One region of the Lacrimispora brassicae genome, then DNA from elsewhere that is predicted to be linked to it. Evidence: predicted binding sites of a transcription regulator. Region 1 holds the regulator's gene; the other holds the start of a gene.

Evidence for each region. Region 1 encodes HrcA, which represses chaperone genes, less so after heat shock. Its sites were predicted from a motif close to TGTTAGCACTCNNNNNNNNNGAGTGCTAACA; they were not measured.
Region 2: the regulator HrcA is predicted to act here: its motif matches at 3,777-3,807, upstream of ACYVD3_RS04195 (Hsp20/alpha crystallin family protein).

What each region holds. Positions count from the first base shown of each region.
Region 1 is NZ_BRYH01000023.1:273,505-284,397, reverse strand. Features, by position in the region: gene ACYVD3_RS11610 (hypothetical protein) at 1-364, shown strand, start outside; gene ACYVD3_RS11605 (N-acetylmuramoyl-L-alanine amidase family protein) at 375-4,856, shown strand; gene ACYVD3_RS11600 (hypothetical protein) at 4,967-5,479, shown strand; gene ACYVD3_RS11595 (hypothetical protein) at 5,576-6,112, shown strand; gene ACYVD3_RS11590 (3D domain-containing protein) at 6,172-6,894, opposite strand; gene ACYVD3_RS11585 (3D domain-containing protein) at 7,090-7,668, opposite strand; gene hrcA (heat-inducible transcriptional repressor HrcA) at 8,043-9,092, shown strand; gene grpE (nucleotide exchange factor GrpE) at 9,110-9,805, shown strand; gene dnaK (molecular chaperone DnaK) at 9,943-10,893, shown strand, end outside.
Region 2 is NZ_BRYH01000006.1:229,995-240,887, forward strand. Features, by position in the region: gene ACYVD3_RS04180 (GNAT family N-acetyltransferase) at 1-354, opposite strand, end outside; gene pepF (oligoendopeptidase F) at 601-2,385, shown strand; gene ACYVD3_RS04190 (nitroreductase family protein) at 2,420-3,193, shown strand; gene ACYVD3_RS04195 (Hsp20/alpha crystallin family protein) at 3,276-3,689, opposite strand; gene ACYVD3_RS04200 (YkgJ family cysteine cluster protein) at 4,141-4,797, shown strand; gene pyrF (orotidine-5'-phosphate decarboxylase) at 4,852-5,769, shown strand; gene ACYVD3_RS04210 (dihydroorotate dehydrogenase electron transfer subunit) at 5,780-6,556, shown strand; gene ACYVD3_RS04215 (dihydroorotate dehydrogenase) at 6,557-7,459, shown strand; gene pyrE (orotate phosphoribosyltransferase) at 7,491-8,168, shown strand; gene ACYVD3_RS04225 (hypothetical protein) at 8,337-8,486, shown strand; gene ACYVD3_RS04230 (VanZ family protein) at 8,569-9,066, shown strand; gene ACYVD3_RS04235 (calcium:proton exchanger) at 9,035-9,355, shown strand; gene ACYVD3_RS04240 (aminopeptidase) at 9,361-10,893, shown strand, end outside.

The sequences.
Region 1 (10,893 bases):
CAATGCCAACGGGATCATGGATTATGGATGGTTCCGTGATGAAAAGCTTAACTGGTATTACTGTAATACAGAATCCGATGGCTGGCTGGGAAAAATGAAGGCTGACTGGCATTACGATAAAGAGGACAACCGCTGGTATTATCTTGACCCTGAGACAGGAATGATGGCAAAGGGCTGGAGGAACATCGGCGGAAAATGGTATTACTTTACGGAGCAGAACAGTATGGAGACCTACGGTTACGATCCGGCAACGGAAAAGTGGATCTATAAGGATAACGCAGGGAGACCCCTGGGTTCCATGTACATAGGCGAGATAACGCCGGATGGGTATAACGTCGGCGGAGATGGAGCCTGGCTGCAGTAAGGAGGAAAGAATGAAAAACAAGAAGAAACGGAAAGCGCAGACAGCTTTGATACTGGCAGCCGCCATGGTAATTACCATGGCGGCACCGCCTGCGTCTTTGGCAGCATTAGACTACGGCGATCCTTCGATCGTTCAATTTGATCCGCAGATGGGGCCAAATTTGTCACATTCCACATATGTGAATGTTCCAAGATATGAAAACGGCATCTCCTACGCGACTGGACAGGCAGGTCATGCCCTGATTTCGTCTGCAGCTTTTAGCGGCATTGAAACAGAAATCAGAGGCTCTGAGGAAAGGCCCAAGCTTCCGGAGTTTGATGTTGAATGGCCAGGCTATACCTTTAGCGGCTGGTACAACGAAGACGGGAATAAAGTTCTTAATCTGCCGTATGCATTTCCCTATTTGTCGTCGGAAACCTATAAAGCAGTGTGGAAGGGAAACAGCAACAAAAAGTTTGATTTTACGGTCATGCATTACCGTGATTTAAATACAGTAAGAGACAGCATGACTGATGGTAGCGACCAGACTGTATGGCCATTGTATAATGACAGTCAGGTGATCCGGTTTTTTGACAATGGAACTTCGACGAGTGAGGTAACAGCCAATACACCTGTTTCAGCCACCTATAAAAGGAATATACCGGGATATAAACTGAAATCAGTGCTGATTAAAAATAACAGAATCCGAAAATTTAATGATGAGAGCGGTGCAGGAACCCTGGAAGAATCGGCAACTGTCAACACATCTACGAACACCATCAAGGGATATATGCCCAATGACGATCTTATGGTTGCCTACCGTTATGAGCCGGATGCCAGCAAGAAATTCACACTTCGTGTGGAATACGTAGATGAAGACGGTGTGGCCATAAAAACGCCGGATGCCCATGCTTACGCCGCAGAAACTTCAGTTTCAGTTTCCCCGGCCAGTATAACGGCATATGATCTTATTGGCGCAGAGGTGAAGACAGGATACGGTGATACGGATGATTTAAGCCTCAGAGGAATTTATTCTGCAGCTTCAGCCGGATGCACTTTTGATGATGACCGTAATTTTACAGGGAAGATGCCCAATCAGATGGTAATCGTCACTTATAAGTATCAAATAGATGAGAATTATACGACGCATATCGTTGTAAATACAGTGGATAATCATAATAACATTCTTGCAGAACCTGAGGATCTGCAGGTTTCTCCTGGGAATCCTGTGGAACTGCCAGTAGAAAGAAAAGCAGGATACATTTATCCGCCGAATTTCACATGGAATGGTAATTTATCCAACCTCGTTCTGGATCAGAATGAAGAAAAACTGACCTTTCAAACCGGTATCCTGGGAGGTTCTCTTACCATTACCTATAACGAAAACTTAACAGATCCCAATAATTGGGCCCGAATTGATTACTATAAAAGTGCCAACGGAACCTTGTCCGGAGACTCTTCTCCCAAGTTCTTCCGTCTCAATTCCTATCCAATTGAGGATCTGACCCAGAGTATTCCCCCGTCGCCGGAAGCCCACTATTTATTTGATGGTTGGTATATAGCAAATTCCAACGGGACTGGAAAGACCGGAATAAGGCTTACTGGTGACGTGCAGGTGACCGGGAACTTAATGCTATATGCAAATTTTGAAGAAGATCCCAATGAGTGGTTTGATCTGACCTTTGTATCCGGAAGCCATGGAAGTATTTCAGGAATCACCACGGCCCATGTTGTAAAAGGGACGGTATGGACTGATCTGGACCTGCCTTTGCCTCAGGCAGACAGCAATTATCTTTTTGCCGGTTGGTTTGATGAGAATGGAAATCAGGTACAAAACAGCCTTCAGATTCTTACCAACCATAGGTATACGGCCAGGTTTACGCCAATCGCAGGAGATGACGGGATATTGAGCATTCCAGATTCAAATGGGGACGTAGCAGCGGACGGAACCGGACAGATCAGAATTAATGGAGTAAACGAAGAGAGAACGTATGCAGTTACGGATAAAGACGGCATTGTGATATCTTTCATGACAGGTTCCCAGCTTCAAAACGGGAGATTTACAGGATTAAATCCCTGTACCTATTACTATGTTTATGAACTTTCATTAACTGCAGTTCCTGTAGTTGGGGAACCGCTGGCAGATCATGTGGATGGAACTCTGACAAGTCAGCCGGCAAGGGTAGGTATCGTTACTCTTGGCAGTAACTATTCCGTTGCAGATGATGGAAATGAAGGCAGGAAGAAAATCACCATTAGTCCTGCGGCAGAGAATACGCTGTATGCACTTCTCAGTGGTGATGAGAATGTGGTTTCACAGGCAGGGGCTGCAGATGGCTGGCTGGGATCCTCAGGAAGCCCGGCTGCTGTAGAATTTTCTGATTTGGAATCAGGACAAGCCTATACGGTAGTTGCAAAGCATTTTGGAGAAACAGAAGCCCCATCTGAAAAAATATTCCTGGGCAATCAGATCCTTCTGGGAGAATCATCCCAGACGGATGACCGGATTTATACTCTGTATATCACAAACGGAGGATATGCTACGGAAGTCACCAGAAATGATGTTGCTTTGGAAATCGAAGAGGGAGCAACTCAGGTCAGCGTCCGCAAAGGGGATAAAATAAGGATAAAAGCTCCAGACATAACCGGATCCAGCTTTATGAAATGGGAGTGCCTGCTGGGCTCCGTGTCCCTTCATGCAACCCAGAAGAATCAAACGGTTACCATGCCGGCCAGGGACGTAGTTCTTCAGGTGCGGTATGAGTCAACCGCCGTGGCTACTGCTTCCAATGCAACGGTAGATTATTCTCCTAAAAATGGAGCATTTGCCCTTAATATGCAAACGGATATATTGGAAGCATTAAAGCTGGACCTGATTGAAAATTCTTCCGATCAGGATCTGCTGACATCAGGGCATAATGTGCAATATACGGTCAAATTTGACCGAAGAAGCGTGCCGACTGCTACGGAGTCCAATGCAGTGAGAGATGCTGCAGCAGTGGACAGTGAGGCATTAAAGGTCCCCTGGGTGTTAGATATATCATTATCAAGAAAGGTAGATGGCGTTAATAAAGCCCTGCCGTCCGATGGGAACCACACCCCTGATATACAGGTTTATGGAACCCTGGATACAAGCATACTCGGTCATCTGGATTACCAGTTGTGGAAGGTTGAAAATGTGGATGACGATCCGGTATGTACGGAGATTATACCCATGGAGCCTGATCTCAATGATCCGGATGGCGGTTTTACCGGTACATTCCTGTTTGATGGGAATGTAGGGGATAGGATTATATTAACCTATTCCAAAGCATATAAGGTTACCGTTATTGATACGAAGAGAGGCGCAGTGACAAGTCTTAAGGTGAGAGCCGGAAGTGCTCTTGAAGATGCGGACGGATATATGGCTCTTGAATGCCTGGAAAACTATAGGGATCCGGTTACCGGTATTGTATATGAATTTGCAGGATTGGGAAAACAGGCAGGAGCTGCAGGTTCGTATGATGTAACGGTTCCGGTTAACAAAGATCTCCAGTTGTATGCAGTGTATGAGCAGGAGGATGATTCCCTGTGGCAGGCAGCAAAGAACCGTTTGAATGATGAAGTCAATACAGCCAATGCTTTGAAAAACAACGGTACGGTAAGTGAAGAAGACAGAAACATATTAACTGATGCGATCCATGATGCGATGGAAGTTCGCGATACCCTGCCCCGACCTACGATTGAACAGCTGGATGATGCTTATCAGACACTAAAGGACATTGTTGACGGAATCAGAAATGGAAGCGGTTCCGGAGGAGAGAATGGTTCTGGAGGAGGAGAAGATTCAGGAGGCGGAAATGGCTCAGGAGGCGGAAATGGCTCAGGAGGCGGAAATGGCTCCGGCGGTGGAAGCGGTTCAGGAGGAGGCAGCAGCTCCGTAGGCGGAAGCAGTTCCGGAAGCAGCAGCCTGGGACCGGGGGCTTACCGTTTTGGTAGTTATAAGACCTATACAAACGATGTGGACGGCTCTTGGGATAATTTTGATCCGGCAAGCAATGACTGGTCTTTCGTTTTAAGCACTGGGACGAAATTAAAAGGCCAGTGGGCAAATATTCGATATTCCCATAACGAAACAACGTTGATTTATACATATCATTTTGATAAGGAAGGGACAATGGACAGCGGCTGGTTTGCGGATGAAGAAGGGAAATGGTATTTCCTGTCTACCATTCACGATGGCTGGTTTGGCCGTCTTAAGACCGGCTGGCATTTTGATGAGAATGACGGGAAATGGTACTACTTAAACCTGTTTAATGGTGCTATGCTTACCGGCTGGCAGAAAATAGACGGTGTATGGTATTATCTGACATCGGAGAACAGCCGGCAGACGTGGCAATTAGCTCAGACAGCCGGAAAATGGGACTATGCAGACCAATCAGAACGTTCATTGGGTTCCATGTACCAGAATGAAGTGACACCGGATGGATATTATGTAGAAGACAGCGGCAAATGGACACCGGAGACTCCGTAGTTTAAATTAAAATCATTCTTTATAGAAGGGGAAAGTGTCAGGATCATACACTCTCCCTTTCTTAAAAGGATACAGGATAAACACTTATAGGAAACGAGGATAAGATACTTATGACAAAAAGCGATGAAATGCAGAACGTCTGCCGCAGCATGACTGTGACAGACCGCGTCAGTACAATGCTTATTTGTTTTCACGGAAAAAGAGGGGAAGACCTGTATGGTGAAATTCTTAACTGCTATATTGACGGGCCCGTCCAGTTTTCCGATATTGGGGATCTGATGCTGAAATTGGATGAAATATGCGACTGGGTGGGAACTCCCCAACCATCCATGTATCCCAGGTTCCTCAATAAAAAGATGTCAGAACAATACGCATACAGGATTAGAGAAAAAAACAAAATACCGGAAAAGGCAAAGGCAAAGGTCCAGATTCAGGACAGCAAAACCCTGAGCTCCCAGGCAATTCGGGCAAAAGAAACCTTGATGGTTAACATAGAACATCGACAGAGTGCCACCATTCAGGGGAGAGTGATGGGAAGGCTGACATCTAAAAAATATGTTGATTTCCGGAGTGCATTGGAACTGATGCGCATGGTAAGGGAGATTGCCGTAAGAACAGAGTAAATGGTTTAATAGAAAGGGAAAGTGTTCAGATTCTGCGCTTTTCCTTTCTGTAAAGAACGCCTGATAAGGGATGATAGGAAAAGGGGACAAAAACCTATGATAAAGAGCGAAGAAATGCAGAACGTCTGTGGCGGCATAACTGCAACAGGCCGGGGCAGTACCATGCTGATTTGTTTTCACGGAAAAAAAGATGGAAATTTATATGGTGAGATTCTTAACAGCTACATTGACAGGCCTGTCTGGTTTTCCGGTGCAGGAGATTTAATTTTTAAATTAGATGAAATATGCGACTGGATCGGCACTCCCCAGTCATCCACTGAACCAAGGTTTCTTAATAAAAAAATGTTGGAACAATATGCATACAGAACCAAGGGAAAAAGTCAAATGCCGGTAAAGGTAAAAATTCAGTTACAGGATAGCAAGGCTCTAAGCTCCCGGTCAATTCTGGCAAAAGAGACTCTGATTGTCAAAATCGAACATCGCCAGAACGCCAGTATGCAGGGAAGAGTGATGGGGAAGCTGACATCAAAAGAATATGTGGGGTTCCGAAGTGCGCTGGAATTGATGCGTATGATAAAAGAGATTACAGTAAAGACGGAAAAATACGGGGCTGGGCCGCTTGGCTCTAAATGATATAATATAAGGCCCGGTGAAAAATAAAAATTCACCGGGCTTTTTGATGGGGTTTTGCATTATTGAATGAGATATACTTCCACATTCCTGGAGCCATAGGAGCGGGTTTCTCCATGGGTGTTGAAGAAAATATCAATGTGGTTTCCCTTGACTCCGCCTCCGCAGTCCTCCGCCGTATAGACGACGCCTCCGATCATGATGCGGCTTCCATAGGGAATGACTCTTGGATCAACAGAAATGGTATGGTTAGCGGCAGCAATGGTCCCTGTGCTGGTACGGCCTCCCCAGCCTCCTGAGCACTTGCGGCAGGGGCAGTAGGCTGTGGTTCTGAATACTCCAAGAGAGCGGAGGTTGGAACTGTTGTTCTGGAGATTTGCAGCGGCAAGATCGCCCACAGGATAGAGTCTGGAGCCTGAAAGCTTCTGGCCCGCTTCATAGGCCTCTACCAGGTAGGTACCGTCACCGTAAGAATTCCATGAAACCGGTATTTCAAAGCCATAATTTCCGGTTCCGTGAGATACCAGATCCTCCCGGTATTTGTTGGCAGTGGCGGTAAGCTCCGCCACCACCTGCCCGTTAGCCTGGTTGGTAATGACAACCTTTACTTCTGCCACAGAGCCGGGATCAGCGCTGTTAATAGCCCAGCCTCTGACGCTGCTTTCATCCGCATTGTCAATAATACCCGCCGTTTGGGCGGCAAAAGCGTGAAACGTACTTATCAGGAAAAATGCCATCATTAGTAAGGTTCCCAGGAACCAGTGAATTTTGCTTGTTTTTTGCATATTACAAATACTTCCTTTCTTTTTTACGAACTGTAATATAATTTAATATATTTATAATTATATGTAACAGTTTCGTAATAAATGAGGTACAAGTAATCATTTTACACATTTTTCCAGTTTTGTCAAGGTAAAGATAAAAAAACGCCGCAAAACAGTGAGGTAATTCACTGCTTTGCGGCATCATGGGGACGTTTTTTACCGTTCAATGACTGCAAATAATTCTTTTGTCTGTCTTCCAAAATCCAGGGCTTCTCTGCGGGTTGCAAAGAAAATATCTACTTTATTCCCTTTTACACTGCTTCCGATATCCTCAACGGTATAAACGATACCGTCGATCATGACCTTAGTTCCAAGAGGAAGGAGGGTGATATCCGCAGATATGGTATGCTGAGGCTGGGGGACGGTGCCGGAATAGGTCAGGCACTGTTTGCCGGAGCTTTCGGGGCAGTATGCTGTGGCAGTGAAAACCCCCAGGGATTCTCCTTTTTCATAAACTGGTGTTGCGGGCTTCTCGGGTTTTACCGGTTCTGCTGATTTTTTCTTGATGCCGGGTCCGACTTCTTCAGAGAGGGTCTCCGTATTGGCCGCTGCCCCCTGATTTTCGGTGCCGGTCTGTGTGGTTTGGTGATCTGTTCCAGCGCTTTCGGACTGTACTTGATTTACCGTTTGGTCTTTTTCCGTGGTTTCGGCTGCCAGCGTAGTCGTAGATAACAGCAGGATATAAAGAAGTGTCAGGAATACGGTGATACTTTTTTTCCCTGAAAAGCTATTCATAATTTACCTCCAAATGAATCAAGGTGAGATGCCTGCATATCCAGCTGACGCCCGGTGAAGCGGGCACACTGTTTACAAACACAAGATTGAAAGATATTTTCCTCTCAATCTTACCTTGCAATCGCATTGTTATGGTGTCTTAGTTACCATTATATTACAAAAGTGTTAAATGTCAAGAAAAAAATGTCAACAGCTTTGTAATAATTAATAGAAAAATAAGAAAAAATGTATAAACAGGTCATAAAAACTTAACCAAAAAATTTTATGGGAATGTATTGACAAAAGTAGAAAAAAAGAATATATTATGAAAAGAAGGTATTAGCACTCCTAAACGTTGAGTGCTAACAAAAAACTCAGAAAGGAAGTGGGGCAGTTTGAACGACAAGGATCAGTTGGATGAGCGGAAAATAACCATACTAAAAGCCATCATTAAAACTTATCTGGAAACCGGAGAACCGGTTGGTTCCCGTACCATATCAAAGTACACGGATTTGAACTTAAGTTCTGCCACTATCCGAAATGAGATGTCTGATCTGGAGGAGCTGGGATACATTATGCAGCCTCACACCTCTGCGGGAAGGATCCCTTCTGACAGAGGATACCGCTTTTATGTGGACCAGATCATGCAGGAAAAGGAAGATGAAGTCACTGAGATCAAAGATATGATGTTAAAGCGGGTGGACCGTGTAGAGCTTTTGCTGAAGCAGATGGCAAAGCTTCTTGCGCAGAATACCAATTACGCGGCAATGATCAGCGCACCCCAGTTTCACCAGAACAAACTAAAGTTTATCCAGCTTTCCAAGGTTGATGAAGAGAAGCTTCTTGTGGTGATCGTGGTGGAGGGCAATATCATTAAGAATACCATGATTCCCATTCACACGGAATTAAATGATGAAGGACTTTTAAATCTTAACATTCTTCTTAACAATGCCCTTAACGGGCTGGCCATAGAAGAGATTAATCTTGAAGTGATCAGCAGGCTGAAGATTCAGGCAGGACCCCACTGTGATGTGGTGGACCGGGTGCTGACTGAGGTGGCCACCGCCATCCGGGGCGATGATGAAGACCTTCAGGTTTATACCAGCGGGGCCACGAACATTTTCAAGTATCCGGAATTAAGCGATGGAGAAAGTGCCAGTAAGCTTATCGGCACGCTGGAACAAAAGGACCTTTTGCAGGGACTGATCGATGATATGAACAGTTCCGAGAGCGGATCCGGAATCCAGGTATATATTGGTGCTGAAGCTCCAGTAAAAGCAATGAAGGACTGCAGCATTGTAACCGCCAATTATGAGCTGGGCGAAGGCTTGAGGGGTACCATTGGAATCATAGGTCCGAAACGGATGGATTATCAAAAGGTACTCAGCACATTGCGAAATCTTATGACGCAGTTGGATGCTATTTTGAAAAAAGATGAAAGGTAAAGGGTAGAGCATTGAGCATGGAAGATGTGAAAACAGATGAAAGGCTGGCAGATGAGGCTGTTCATACAGAAGATGCTGCTTTCACTGAAAAAGAAATAGAAGGCGCAGAAGCCTGCGCAGACGACGGAACCCAGGAAACACCCTGCGGGTATACCAGTATGTCCCAAAAGACGGGCGGTAATGAGGAAAACGTTTCAGAGGAAGAAACGGCAGAGGCGGGTTCTGCGGAAGAATCAGGGAAAAAGGGTTTTTTCGGAAAAAAGAAGGAAAAAAAAGACCCAAGGGATGAAAAAATAGAGGAACTGACGGACCGCCTTCAAAGGAACATGGCTGAATTTGATAATTACCGCAAGAGAACGGAGAAGGAAAAAACAGCTATGTTTGAAATCGGGGCAAAGGATATTGTGGAAAGGATCCTTCCGGTGGTTGACAATTTTGAAAGAGGCCTTGCAGCCATTTCCGATGAAGAGAGAACAGCTCCGTTTGCAGACGGCATGGATAAGATATACAAACAGCTTATGAAAACACTGGAAGAGGCCGGGGTGAAACCCATTGAAGCAGTGGGTAAAACCTTTGACCCTAATTTCCATAATGCGGTCATGCACATTGAAGATGAGTCACTGGGCGAGAATGAGGTTTCCCAGGAGCTTCAGAAGGGTTATACCTACCGTGACACTGTGGTAAGACATTCCATGGTGCAGGTGGCTAATTAGTTATATAAAATCAGGAAACATGAAGTACCCTATGGGTATTACTTTACGCCCGGTAAAAAGGGGCGGCCCTGCCAGAAAGCAGGGGCAGGAAATTGGTAATCATTTACATTTGGTTTATTTAATAGGAGGAAAAAACTATGGGCAAGATCATTGGTATTGACTTAGGAACGACAAATAGCTGCGTGGCCGTTATGGAAGGTGGCAAACCGGTTGTAATTCCCAACAGCGAGGGCGTAAGAACTACACCTTCCGTTGTTGCATTTACTAAGAACGGAGAGAGACTTGTAGGCGAGCCGGCAAAGCGTCAGGCAGTAACGAACGCCGACCGCACGATCTCTTCTATCAAAAGACATATTGGTACAGACTACAAGGTAACCGTTGACGGAAAAAATTACAGCCCTCAGGAAATTTCTGCCATGATACTTCAGAAATTAAAGGCAGATGCAGAGGCTTATTTAGGAGAAAAGGTAACCGAAGCAGTTATTACGGTACCGGCATATTTTAACGATGCTCAGCGTCAGGCCACCAAGGATGCAGGTAAGATCGCAGGCCTTGACGTAAAACGTATCATCAACGAGCCAACGGCAGCAGCTCTGGCTTATGGACTTGACAATGAAAAAGAGCAGAAGATTATGGTATATGACTTAGGCGGCGGTACCTTCGACGTTTCCATCATTGAAATCGGCGACGGCGTCATCGAAGTTCTTTCCACAAACGGCGATACCCGTCTGGGCGGTGATGATTTTGATAACCGCATCACCCAGTGGATGGTGGATGAATTTAAGAAGGCAGAGGGCGTTGATTTATCCGGTGACAAGATGGCTATGCAGAGATTAAGAGAGGCGGCTGAAAAGGCAAAGAAGGAATTATCCTCTTCTACCACCACCAACATCAACCTGCCGTTTATTACCGCTACTTCAGAAGGTCCGAAGCATCTGGATATGAACCTGACCAGAGCAAAATTTGATGAACTCACAGCCGATCTCATTGAGCGAACTGCAATTCCGGTACAGAACGCCTTAAGGGATGCAGGTATTACTTCCGCAGAATTAGGAAAAGTATTGTTAGTGGGCGGTTCTACCCGTATG
Region 2 (10,893 bases), on a different contig from region 1:
TCCGGCTCCCATGGAGTCAAGAGTCCGGACCGTATCCTCACAGGTTTCATCTACAGGAAAGACCAGATCACTGTCGGCCGCATCCTTTAGGAGCTCTTCCAGAAGCAGCGTAAAATATCCCTTCCGCCTGTCTGCGGGAAGGGTATAGGCGCAGGATTCATACGCCCCGTTTTCATTAAAAAAGGCGGAAAGGGCGGATAAGAGGCCGTCTTCGTCGTATAATAAGTAAAAAGTGCAATCCTCTTCCATGGGAAAGGTGAGGGAAATATGGTCATGCTTTCTGCAGGTTTCCTGCAGGTGAAGCAGGTTGCTTATCTGGGTTTCGCTGGGGGTTTTCGTTCGTATGATATTCATGGCAGTACTCCTGGTTCGTTTTCGTATAGTATAGTTAGTATAGTTTATCTGAACTTGCAACGCAAGTGAAGATAAAAGGGGCGTTCTGTGCCCCGTCCATCCGATTATTGGAAGGGTTTTTTGCTTCCGATAATATAATACAATAAAAAAACGTGAAAATTCAATAAAATATTTTCCATATTGCTGATTGTCTCTTTGAAATATGGGTGATAGAATAAACACAAGTGAACAGTTGGAGGGATCGATTTGAAAAAGAGAGAAGAAATACCGGTTTGCGATACCTGGAACCTGGCGGACATTCTGCCGTCAGAGAGTGCTTGGGAGGATCTGTTCCGTGAAACAGAAAGCTCGCTTTCAGGTTATAAGCGTTACGAAGGACATCTGGCCGATTCCGGCGAGATGCTTTTTTCCTGCTTAAGGTTTGACGAGGAGATGTCCCTGAACATAGAAACATTGTTTGTCTACGGAAAACAGAAATCCGATGAAGATACGGGCAATGCCAGATATCAGGAATTTTCCTCCAGGGCAAAGTCCCTTTCTTATGAGGCGGCCGGGCTGTCCTCCTTTTTAGTACCGGAAATCCTGGCCATACCCCAGGAGACCCTTTCTGAGTACCGGAAGAATACGCCTGAGCTTAAGCGTTACGACAGGACCTTTGAAATTATCTTAAAGAAAAAGGCCCATACTCTGTCAGCCCCTATGGAAGCCCTGCTGGCAAAGTCCATGGAAGCCACCTCCGGCTCTTCGGAGATCTTTCATATGTTTAACAATGCTGATGTGAAATTCCCCGAAATCATGGATGAAAAGAATCAGCCCATAAGGATCACCCATGGAAATTATATTGCACTCATGGAAAAGCAGGACAGGAGTGTGAGAAAGTCCGCATTTGAAGCTCTGTACGGCGTCTACGGGCAGTTTGTCAATACCCTGGCAGCCACCTTTTCTTCCAATATAAAACAGGCGGCCTTTTATGCCAAGGCAAGAAATTATCTTTCAGCCAGAGCCCATTCCCTTGGGGAAAATGAGATTCCGGAGGACGTGTATGACAATCTTATAAAGGCGGTTCATGAGGAACTTCCCTTTCTCCATGAATATATATCCATCAGAAAAAAGGCCCTTGGAGTAGAAGAACTTCATATGTATGACCTTTATGTGCCCCTGGTTTCAAGGGAAGAACGTAAAATCACCTTTGAAGAAGCAAAGGCCATGGTTCTGGAAGGCCTTAGACCTTTGGGGGAAGAATATTTATCTCTTTTAAGAGAAGGGTTTGATAACCGGTGGATCGATGTATATGAGAATGAGGGAAAGCGCAGCGGTGCTTATTCCTGGGGAGTTTACGGGATCCATCCCTATGTGCTGTTAAACTTTAACGGGACATTGGACAGTGTTTTCACCCTGGCTCATGAGATGGGGCATGCCCTCCACAGTTGGTTTTCCGATAAAAACCAGACTTATGTTGATGCAGGCTACAAGATCTTTGTGGCAGAGGTGGCTTCTACCTGCAATGAAGCACTGCTCATCCGGCACTTATTGGAAATTACGTCAGATAAGAAGGAACGAGCCTATCTTGTAAATCATTTTATGGACAGTTTCCGGGGCACTCTTTACCGGCAGGCCATGTTTGCAGAATTTGAAGCGGAGACTCACCGCCGGGCAGGGGAAGGCGAGGTTCTTACCGGGGAAGTCCTTTGCAGGATATACCAGCGGCTGAATCAGGAATATTTTGGCCCGGATATGGTGGTTGATCCGGAAATCGGTTATGAATGGTCCAGGATCCCCCATTTTTATACACCGTTTTACGTATACCAGTACGCTACAGGTTTTTCGGCAGCCATTGCCATCAGCAGCAGGATTCTCAAAGGAGATGAGAATGCGGTCAAAGGCTATTATGAATTTTTAAGCGGCGGAAATTCCATGACTCCCATAGACCTTTTAAAGCTGTGCGGCGTTGACATGGGGACGGCAGAGCCGGTAAAGGATGCGTTGAAGGTATTTGCCGGACTTTTGGAGGAAATGAGCCGGCTTATTTAGGTCTGATTGTTGGATAGAGGAGAGGGGAGCAGGTATGAATCTGTATCAGATGATATTTAAAAGAAGATCCATCAGGAAATTTAAGAAGGAACCGGTGCCGGACCAGTTGATAAAGGACATTCTTTTTTTCGGGGAAAATGTACCAAGGCTTCATGGGGATATTCAGATCAAAATGGAGATAAGTGAAAATCTGGATGACCATCTGCCTGTCAAGGGGCTGTGGAAGGTGGAAGCTCCTTATTACCTGGTATTTTATTCCGAGGAAAAGGAAGGATATCTGGCAAATGCAGGATATGTAATGGAACATGTTCTTTTGTATATGACAGGAAAGGGGCTTGGAACCTGTTATCTGGGAAACACCAAGGTTCCGGAGCCTGGGCCGTCAGGAATGAAGCAGGTGATCGTAGTTGCCTTCGGCTATCCCAAGACCCTGCTTTACCGTGACCCTGCAACGGCCAAGCGGCTTCCTTTAAAGGAATTGTGCGTGTTTAAGGAAGAAGCCGGGGAATCCATGAAGAATATTTTAAGGGCTGTCCGCCTTGCTCCGTCGGCCATGAATACCCAGCCCTGGCGTTTTATCATATATCATGACAGAATTTATGTTTTTTCCTGCAGGGAATTTCTGCCGTCGTCTGCTCTTGCATCCATGCGGGAGATCGGCACAGGGATCATGCTTTCTCATCTGACCATTGCTGCGGAAGAAATGTGGATGAATGTGAAGCTGGAAGCAGAGAAAGCCATGGAGAAAAAGTCTTATAAAAGCGGTGCCTATGTGACTACGGCATTTTTTAATGAGTATAAAGTCTGATCAACTTCTTTTACTGGTACAGACAAAAAGGGAAGGTCCTCTATTTGAGACCTTCCCTTTTTGTCCATGTTCAACAGGTGTTTTATTCAATGGTGATGTAGTGGTTTTCCTCAATCTGCTTTGGAGCTTCTTTTGGTACGACCAGCTTTAAGATGCCGTTTTCAAAGGCCGCCTTGATATCTTCCTGCCTTAAGCCGGAGCCTACATAAAAGCTTCTTTTCACAGAGCCGCTGTAGCGTTCCCGGCGGATATAATTTTTCTGGTCCTTTACTTCGTTTTCGGAAACAGTGTCCGCGTAAATGGTCAGATATCCTTCTTTTAATTCGGCCCGTACATCTTCCTTTTTATATCCCGGAAGCTCCATTTCAATGACATAGCTGGTTCCGTCATCCTCAATGTCTGTCTTCATGAGAGCCTGTCTGTTGTGATAGGCATCCGTGAAAAATGGATCATTGAAAAATTCATCAAATAAGTTGTTTCTTCTGGTTAATAACATAAAAAGTTCCTCCTTTTTTGAATTATTTATATGCCACCGGTATTTCCGGTGTCTTTTTGTTTGTTATACATGTAATATAACACACGTTATCAGCACTGTCAAGAGGTGAGTGCTAATTTCTTATAAGTGATGAGCCGAAGGAATACACTTGCATATTCCTTTAACCAATGCCGCGTTAACGAATAAAAAAGAGAGAAATCCCCATTGAATGTGGGAACAAGAGATGGTAGAATAACCATGTTTGTTAAAAAGAAAGTTGAAAAAACACCCTGCGGGTATACCTTTACACCCGATAAAGCGGGGTGGGCACTGCCCAAAGAGCATGGGCGGAAATGAGGAAACACCCTGCGGGTATACCTTTATGCCCAAAGAGCATGGGCGGAAATGAGGAAACACCCTGCGGGTATACCTTTATGCCCAAAGAACATGGGCGGAAATGAGGAAATCATTCATGAAACGGGAAATCCATTGGAAAGAGATATCAGATGGAAAATTATATGGTTTAAACGATATGGTAAAGGCGGACTGCGGTGACTGCACGGGCTGTTCGGCCTGCTGCCAGGGGATGGGGCAGTCCGTCATCCTGGATCCCCTCGACTGCTTCCGGCTGACAGAAAATCTCCGCTGTACCCTGGAGGCGCTGCTGGATCATAATCTGGAGCTCAATGTGGTGGATGGGATCGTACTTCCCAATTTAAAAATGGGAGGAAAAGAGGAAAGGTGCGGGTTTCTGGATCATGAGGGACGATGCGGGATCCACAGCTTCCGTCCCGGTGTCTGCCGTCTGTTTCCCTTAGGGCGGATCTATGGAGAACAGGGGTTTCAATATTTTCTCCAGGTACATGAGTGCAGGCGGGAAAGCAGGGCTAAGGTAAAGGTGCGCAAATGGATCGATACCCCTGATGTAAAAAGGTATGAGAAGTTTGTGTCTGACTGGCATTTCTTCCTGAAGCGGCTGGAAGGAAAGATTGAGGAAAACGGGGACCAGATATATGCAAATAAGGTCAGCATGTATGTTTTAAAACAGTTCTATCTTACGCCTTATGACAGGGAGCAGGATTTTTACGATCAGTTTGGCAAAAGGCTTGAAGCCAGTTCCTTCTTATGATAGAATTGGAAAGAATAGAGAAAAACAAGGGCGAAGAGATCCAAGGAGGAAGCTATGATCAGGCAGTTAATAGACAAAATTCAGAAAACAAAGGCACCGATCTGTGTAGGTTTGGACCCGATGTTAAACTATATACCGGAGCATGTAACAAAGAGGGCGTTTGAAGAATTCGGTGAAACCTTAGAAGGCGCTGCGGAAGCTATCTGGCAGTTCAATAAAGAAATCGTTGATCATGTATATGATCTGATCCCATCCGTTAAGCCTCAGATCGCCATGTACGAGCAGTTTGGCATCGAAGGCCTGAAAGCGTATACAAAGACTGTAAACTATTGCCAGGAAAAGGGGCTTTTCGTCATTGGAGATGCTAAGAGAGGAGACATTGGTTCCACCTCAGCCGCTTATGCTGCGGCTCACATCGGCCATGTGAAGGTTGGAAACAAAAGCTTTTCTGCTTTCGGTACAGATTTCCTTACGGTCAATCCTTATTTGGGGACCGATGGCGTGAAGCCCTTTGTGGATGTGTGCAGGGAAGAGGACAAGGGCCTTTTCGTTCTGGTGAAAACCTCCAATCCTTCCAGCGGGGAATTCCAGGACAGGCTGATCGACGGAAGACCATTGTACGAGCTGGTTGCAGAAAAAGTGGTTGAATGGGGAGCGGACTCCATGGATGGCGTTTACAGCAATGTAGGGGCTGTTGTGGGAGCTACTTATCCGGAGATGAGCAGGATTCTCCGAAAGCTCATGCCCAACACCTATTTCCTGGTGCCTGGATACGGCGCCCAGGGGGGAACGGCAGAGGATTTAAAGCCCTGCTTTAATGAGGATGGCTTAGGAGCCATTGTAAACTCCTCCAGAGGAATCATTGCAGCTTATAAATCTGAAAGCTACGCCCGGTTTGGCGGGGAGCATTTCGGTGAAGCCTCCAGACAGGCGGTCATTGACATGGTTTCCGATATCAACAGGGTATTATAGGAGAGAGGTAATGGCAAAAGTTAAGGAAAACGCAGTGGTTGCAAGCCAGACATGGCTTGGCGATGATGTATACAGTATGTGGATCGAGACAAAAGAAATTACTGCCCAGGCAGCGCCGGGACAGTTTGTTGACTTATATACAAAGGATGGATCAAAGCTTATGCCCCGCCCTATCAGCATTTGCGAGATTGATAAGGAAAAGGGTCTTTTAAGGCTGGTATACCGGGTCGTTGGAGGGGGAACGGAAGAGTTTTCCCATTACAAGGCAGGGGACACCATTGAGATCCTGGGGCCCTTGGGCAATGGATTTCCACTGGAAGCCGGAGAAAAAGGGAAAAAAGCTTTTTTGATCGGCGGGGGAATCGGGATTCCTCCCATGCTGGAGCTGGCAAAGCATTTGCCTTGTCAGAAGCAGGTGATTCTTGGATACCGGGATGCCTTGTTTTTAAATGAAGAATTCTGTCCCTATGGGGATACCTATGTTGCCACTGAGGATGGAAGCGCCGGAACAAAGGGAAATGTCCTGGATGCCATCCGGGAGCATGGCTTAAAAGGGGATGTGATCTTTGCCTGCGGTCCTACTCCCATGCTTAAGGCGCTTAAGGCTTATGCTTTTGAAAATGAAATGGAATGTTATCTTTCTTTAGAGGAAAAGATGGCCTGCGGCATTGGGGCCTGCCTTGCCTGTGTCTGTAAAAGTTCCCAGGTAGATGAACATTCCATGGTCAATAACAAGCGTATCTGCAAGGATGGTCCGGTATTTAAGGCTGAGGAGGTAGAATTTTAGATGAATACGAAAGTGAATCTGGCCGGAGTGGAGCTTAAGAATCCGGTTATGACTGCTTCCGGCACCTTTGGTTCCGGTGAGGAATACAGCGAGATGATCAATTTGAATCATTTGGGAGCTGTGGTTACAAAGGGTGTGGCCAATGTGCCATGGCCTGGTAACCCGACGCCCAGAATCGCGGAAACCTACGGAGGCATGATCAATGCCATCGGCCTGCAGAATCCGGGAATGGAGGTCTTCATTAAGAGAGACATTCCGTTTTTAAAGCAGTACGATACGAAAATCATTGTCAATGTCTGCGGAAAGACCACAGAGGATTATATCCAAGTTGTGGAGAGGCTGGCAGATGAGCCGGTGGACATGCTGGAGATCAATATTTCCTGCCCCAACGTCAAAGAGGGAGGAATTGCCTTCGGGCAGGATCCAAAAGCAGTGGAAGCCATAACAAGGGAAGTGAAAAAGTATGCAAAGCAGCCGGTTATTATGAAGCTGAGTCCCAACGTAACGGACATTGGGGTAATGGCAAAGGCGGCTGAAGCCGGAGGCGCAGATGTGCTGTCCCTTATTAACACCTTAACCGGTATGAAAATCGACATTAACCGCCGCACCTTTGCGGTGGCCAATAAAACAGGAGGCTTATCAGGCCCGGCCATTAAGCCCATTGCGGTGCGCATGGTATATCAGGCGGCCAATGCGGTAAAACTTCCCATTATCGGCATGGGCGGAATTATGAATGCAGAGGATGCAGTGGAATTCATTCTGGCAGGAGCTACGGCTGTTTCCGTGGGAACGGCCAATTTCCGGAATCCCTATGCAGCGGAAGAGGTAGTCAGTGGCATAGAAGATTATATGAAGAAATATCAGATCGAAAACATCAGGGAACTGATAGGGGCTGTACGGTAATCCCATGATTTTGAATAGAGAGGATAAAAAAATGGAACAGTATAAGCAGGAATTTATTGAATTTATGGTGGACAGCAATGTCCTGAAATTTGGCGACTTCACACTGAAAAGCGGAAGAAAATCTCCGTTTTTTATGAACGCAGGCTCCTATGTGACAGGGGCACAGCTTAAAAAGCTGGGAGAATATTATGCAAAGGCCATCCACGATAATTTTGGGGATGATTTTGATGTCCTGTTTGGACCTGCTTATAAGGGGATCCCATTAAGCGTTGCCACTTCCATTGCCTTTCATGAGCTGTACGGAAAGGAAATCAAATACTGCTCAAACAGAAAAGAGGAGAAGGATCACGGCGGTGATGCAGGCATCCTTCTTGGAAGCCCCATTAAGGATGGAGACCGGGTTGTGATCATTGAGGATGTGACCACCTCGGGAAAATCCATTGAAGAGACCTTCCCCATCATCAAGGGCCAGGGAAATGTGGAGATCTTAGGACTTATGGTTTCCTTAAACCGTATGGAAAAGGGAAAAGGAGACAAGGGAGCCTTGGATGAGATTCAGGAAAAGTATGGGTTTAAAGCGGCTGCCATTGTTTCTATGGCAGAGGTCATTGAACATCTGCATAACAGGGAGTACGATGGAAAGGTTATGATCGATGATGCCATCAAAGGGGCAATTGACGCTTATTACCAAGTCTATGGCGTAAAATAGCCCCTTCCAGGGATACCTTTATACCCAAAGAGCATGGGCGGGAATAAGGAAACCCCTTCCAGGGATGCCTTTATGCCCAAAGAACATGGGCAGGAATAAAGAGACCCCTTCCAGGGATACCTTTATGCCCAAAATGCATGGGCAGGAATAAAGAGAGGAGAGTTTGATATGGAAAGAGTTTATAAGACGATGAGAAATATTGGAGCCTTAAACATTGCTGTTGGGATTGTAGTGACCGTGATCGGACTTGCAGCCGGAACCGTATCAATTATAAACGGAGCGCTTCTGCTGAAGAGAAAATCTGAAATCACATTTTAACTGTTATTATTGGAGAGGATGCTGCTAAAAGGGTGTGGCTTTATGCAGCCTCTCCCTTTTTCCGCGTATAGATGGAGCTGTTATGATTAAAAATACGACTAAACGGCAGAAAATGGGTTGGGTAATCTTCATATTTTACCTGATCTTTTTGGCATACTTTTTATTTTTTTCCGATTATTTTGGCAGGGGCAGCCATGCTCAGGAGGAATATGCATACAATCTGACCCCATTTAAGGAAATACGGCGTTTTATCATTTACCGCCATGTGGTTGGAATGGAGTCCTTTCTGCTGAATATCGTAGGCAATATTGTGGGCTTTATGCCCTGCGGTTTCTTTCTTCCTGTCATCAGCCGCAGGAGCCGCCGCTGGTTTAATACGGTGCTGTTAAGCTTTCTCTTCAGCTTAAGCATCGAGACCATCCAGCTTGTTTTCAAGGTTGGCAGCTTTGATGTGGATGACATGATACTGAATACACTGGGAGGTATCTTAGGGTACATCCTGTATAAAATCGTTCAGCACATAAGAGTAAGAGTTAGGAGGAAAAGGCGTGCAAAAGCAGAAAAGAGTGTCCTACATTAGAAAGTCCTTTGCAAAGCGAAGCTTTCTCTCTCTGGGACTTGCGATTGGGGCATTGGCCCTCGGGATCATCGGAATTGTCAGCTCTGTAATGGCAGAAGGCCAGGCACAGCTTAATGTGGCGGCCGTCTGCTTCTGCAGCCTGATGATTTCCGTTTTTTCACTGATTTACGGTGTCCTTTCTTTTTTTGAAAGGGAAAAAAAATACATACTGTCTAAGATTGGGATGGGGATCAGTTTGAGCCTGATCATTCTTTGGGCAGTTCTCATCATTATAGGAATAAAGGGGTAAAAATTATGGATTATCGAGTGATGTTTCAGCAGGAAAATGAGAATATTATGGAACGTTTTGAGCTGTCCATGGAACGGATCAGGCAGATGGCATCAGAGCGTACCGTGGAGGAACCGTACCGTGATTATTTTGCCAGGACGGCATCCTTTATCGGCATGATGGAGGAGTATCTCCGGTTCCTTGAGGCCGGAGATCAGAAGACCGCTTCTGCAGAGGTCTTAAAAGAATGGAACCAGAAGCTTTATCAGGATATTTTACCCGGCCATTATGAAGAAAGCTATGCAAACCCGGCGTATGCAGTATCAAAACTGGGAGAAGGTTACGGCCAGCTTCTTTCGTATTTGTATAAGGAGATACGGGGAGACATTGTTTTCGTCCATGAGTGGAGGCTTATTGATTTTACCATTTTAAATGAAACACTGATTGAAATTTACAATATGTTTGAAGAGGGAATCCCTGAGGTTTCCGCAATAAAAGAAGTGATTTACTGGTTTGTCAGCGATTATACGGATCATACAGTTACCTTCCGTGTCAGGGAAGGACTTGATCCCACCCTTTCTTTTGCCGTGGATATCATCCGGGAGAATGATTTAGGGGATCTTCGGTATTTGTATTATTTTGGAGAGTATATTTCCGACTCAGAGTTAAAAACTGCAGAGTTTTTAAACTCCCTTCCTGAGGAAACGGTGCGCCTTATGGCGGATACCTATACAGAAGGGTACCGCAAAGGCTTTGAGGTGATGGGAAGGGATTTAAAGAAAAAGAGTGCAGTGCAGATCCGCTATGAGCTGGGCTTTGAGCGTATGGTGAAGTATGCCATGGAGAATTTTGAGAAGCTTGGCCTTAAAGTGATCCTTTGCCGTGCGGCCGTCTGGATGGTCAACACCAATGCCGGCCGGAAATCCGGTTATTACAGCACATCTCCCAACAGGCAGTATAATTATGACCACCGTTATGATGATGCCCTTTATTTAAACAAAGCGTTTAAGGACCGGAAGGCAGCGGTTTTAAAGGTGGCTTATGAAACCTACAAAGAGCAGGCGGCAGCCTTTGCCGGTCCTGCGGTCCTTGAAACCTTTGGAAAAGAAGGCTTTGAGCCGGTAAATAAGCCGGAAGCCAACCGTCTGGATGTCAGACAGGAAAAGCTTTCAGCGGAAATGTCCAATGAGACCTCAAGAATCCTCAATCAGTATGTGCCTGGAGATGAGACCAGCTTTACCATCATTGCTTTCCCGGTGCCTGAAATCGGAGAGGATTTTGAAAAGATCTTCGAAGAAACCATTGCCATCAACACCCTGGATTACGAAAAATATAAGGCGATCCAGCAGGCGGTTATTGATGTTCTGGATGAGGCGGAATATGTGGAGGTGACTGGAAAAGGAAACAACAGGACCCGTCTTAAGGTGGCTCTTTATCCGCTGGCAGACAGGGATAAGGAAACAAAGTTTGAAAACTGTGTGGCTGATGTAAACATTCCCCTTGGAGAGGTGTTCACATCCCCAAGGCTTACAGGAACGGAAGGGACTCTGTCAGTCAGT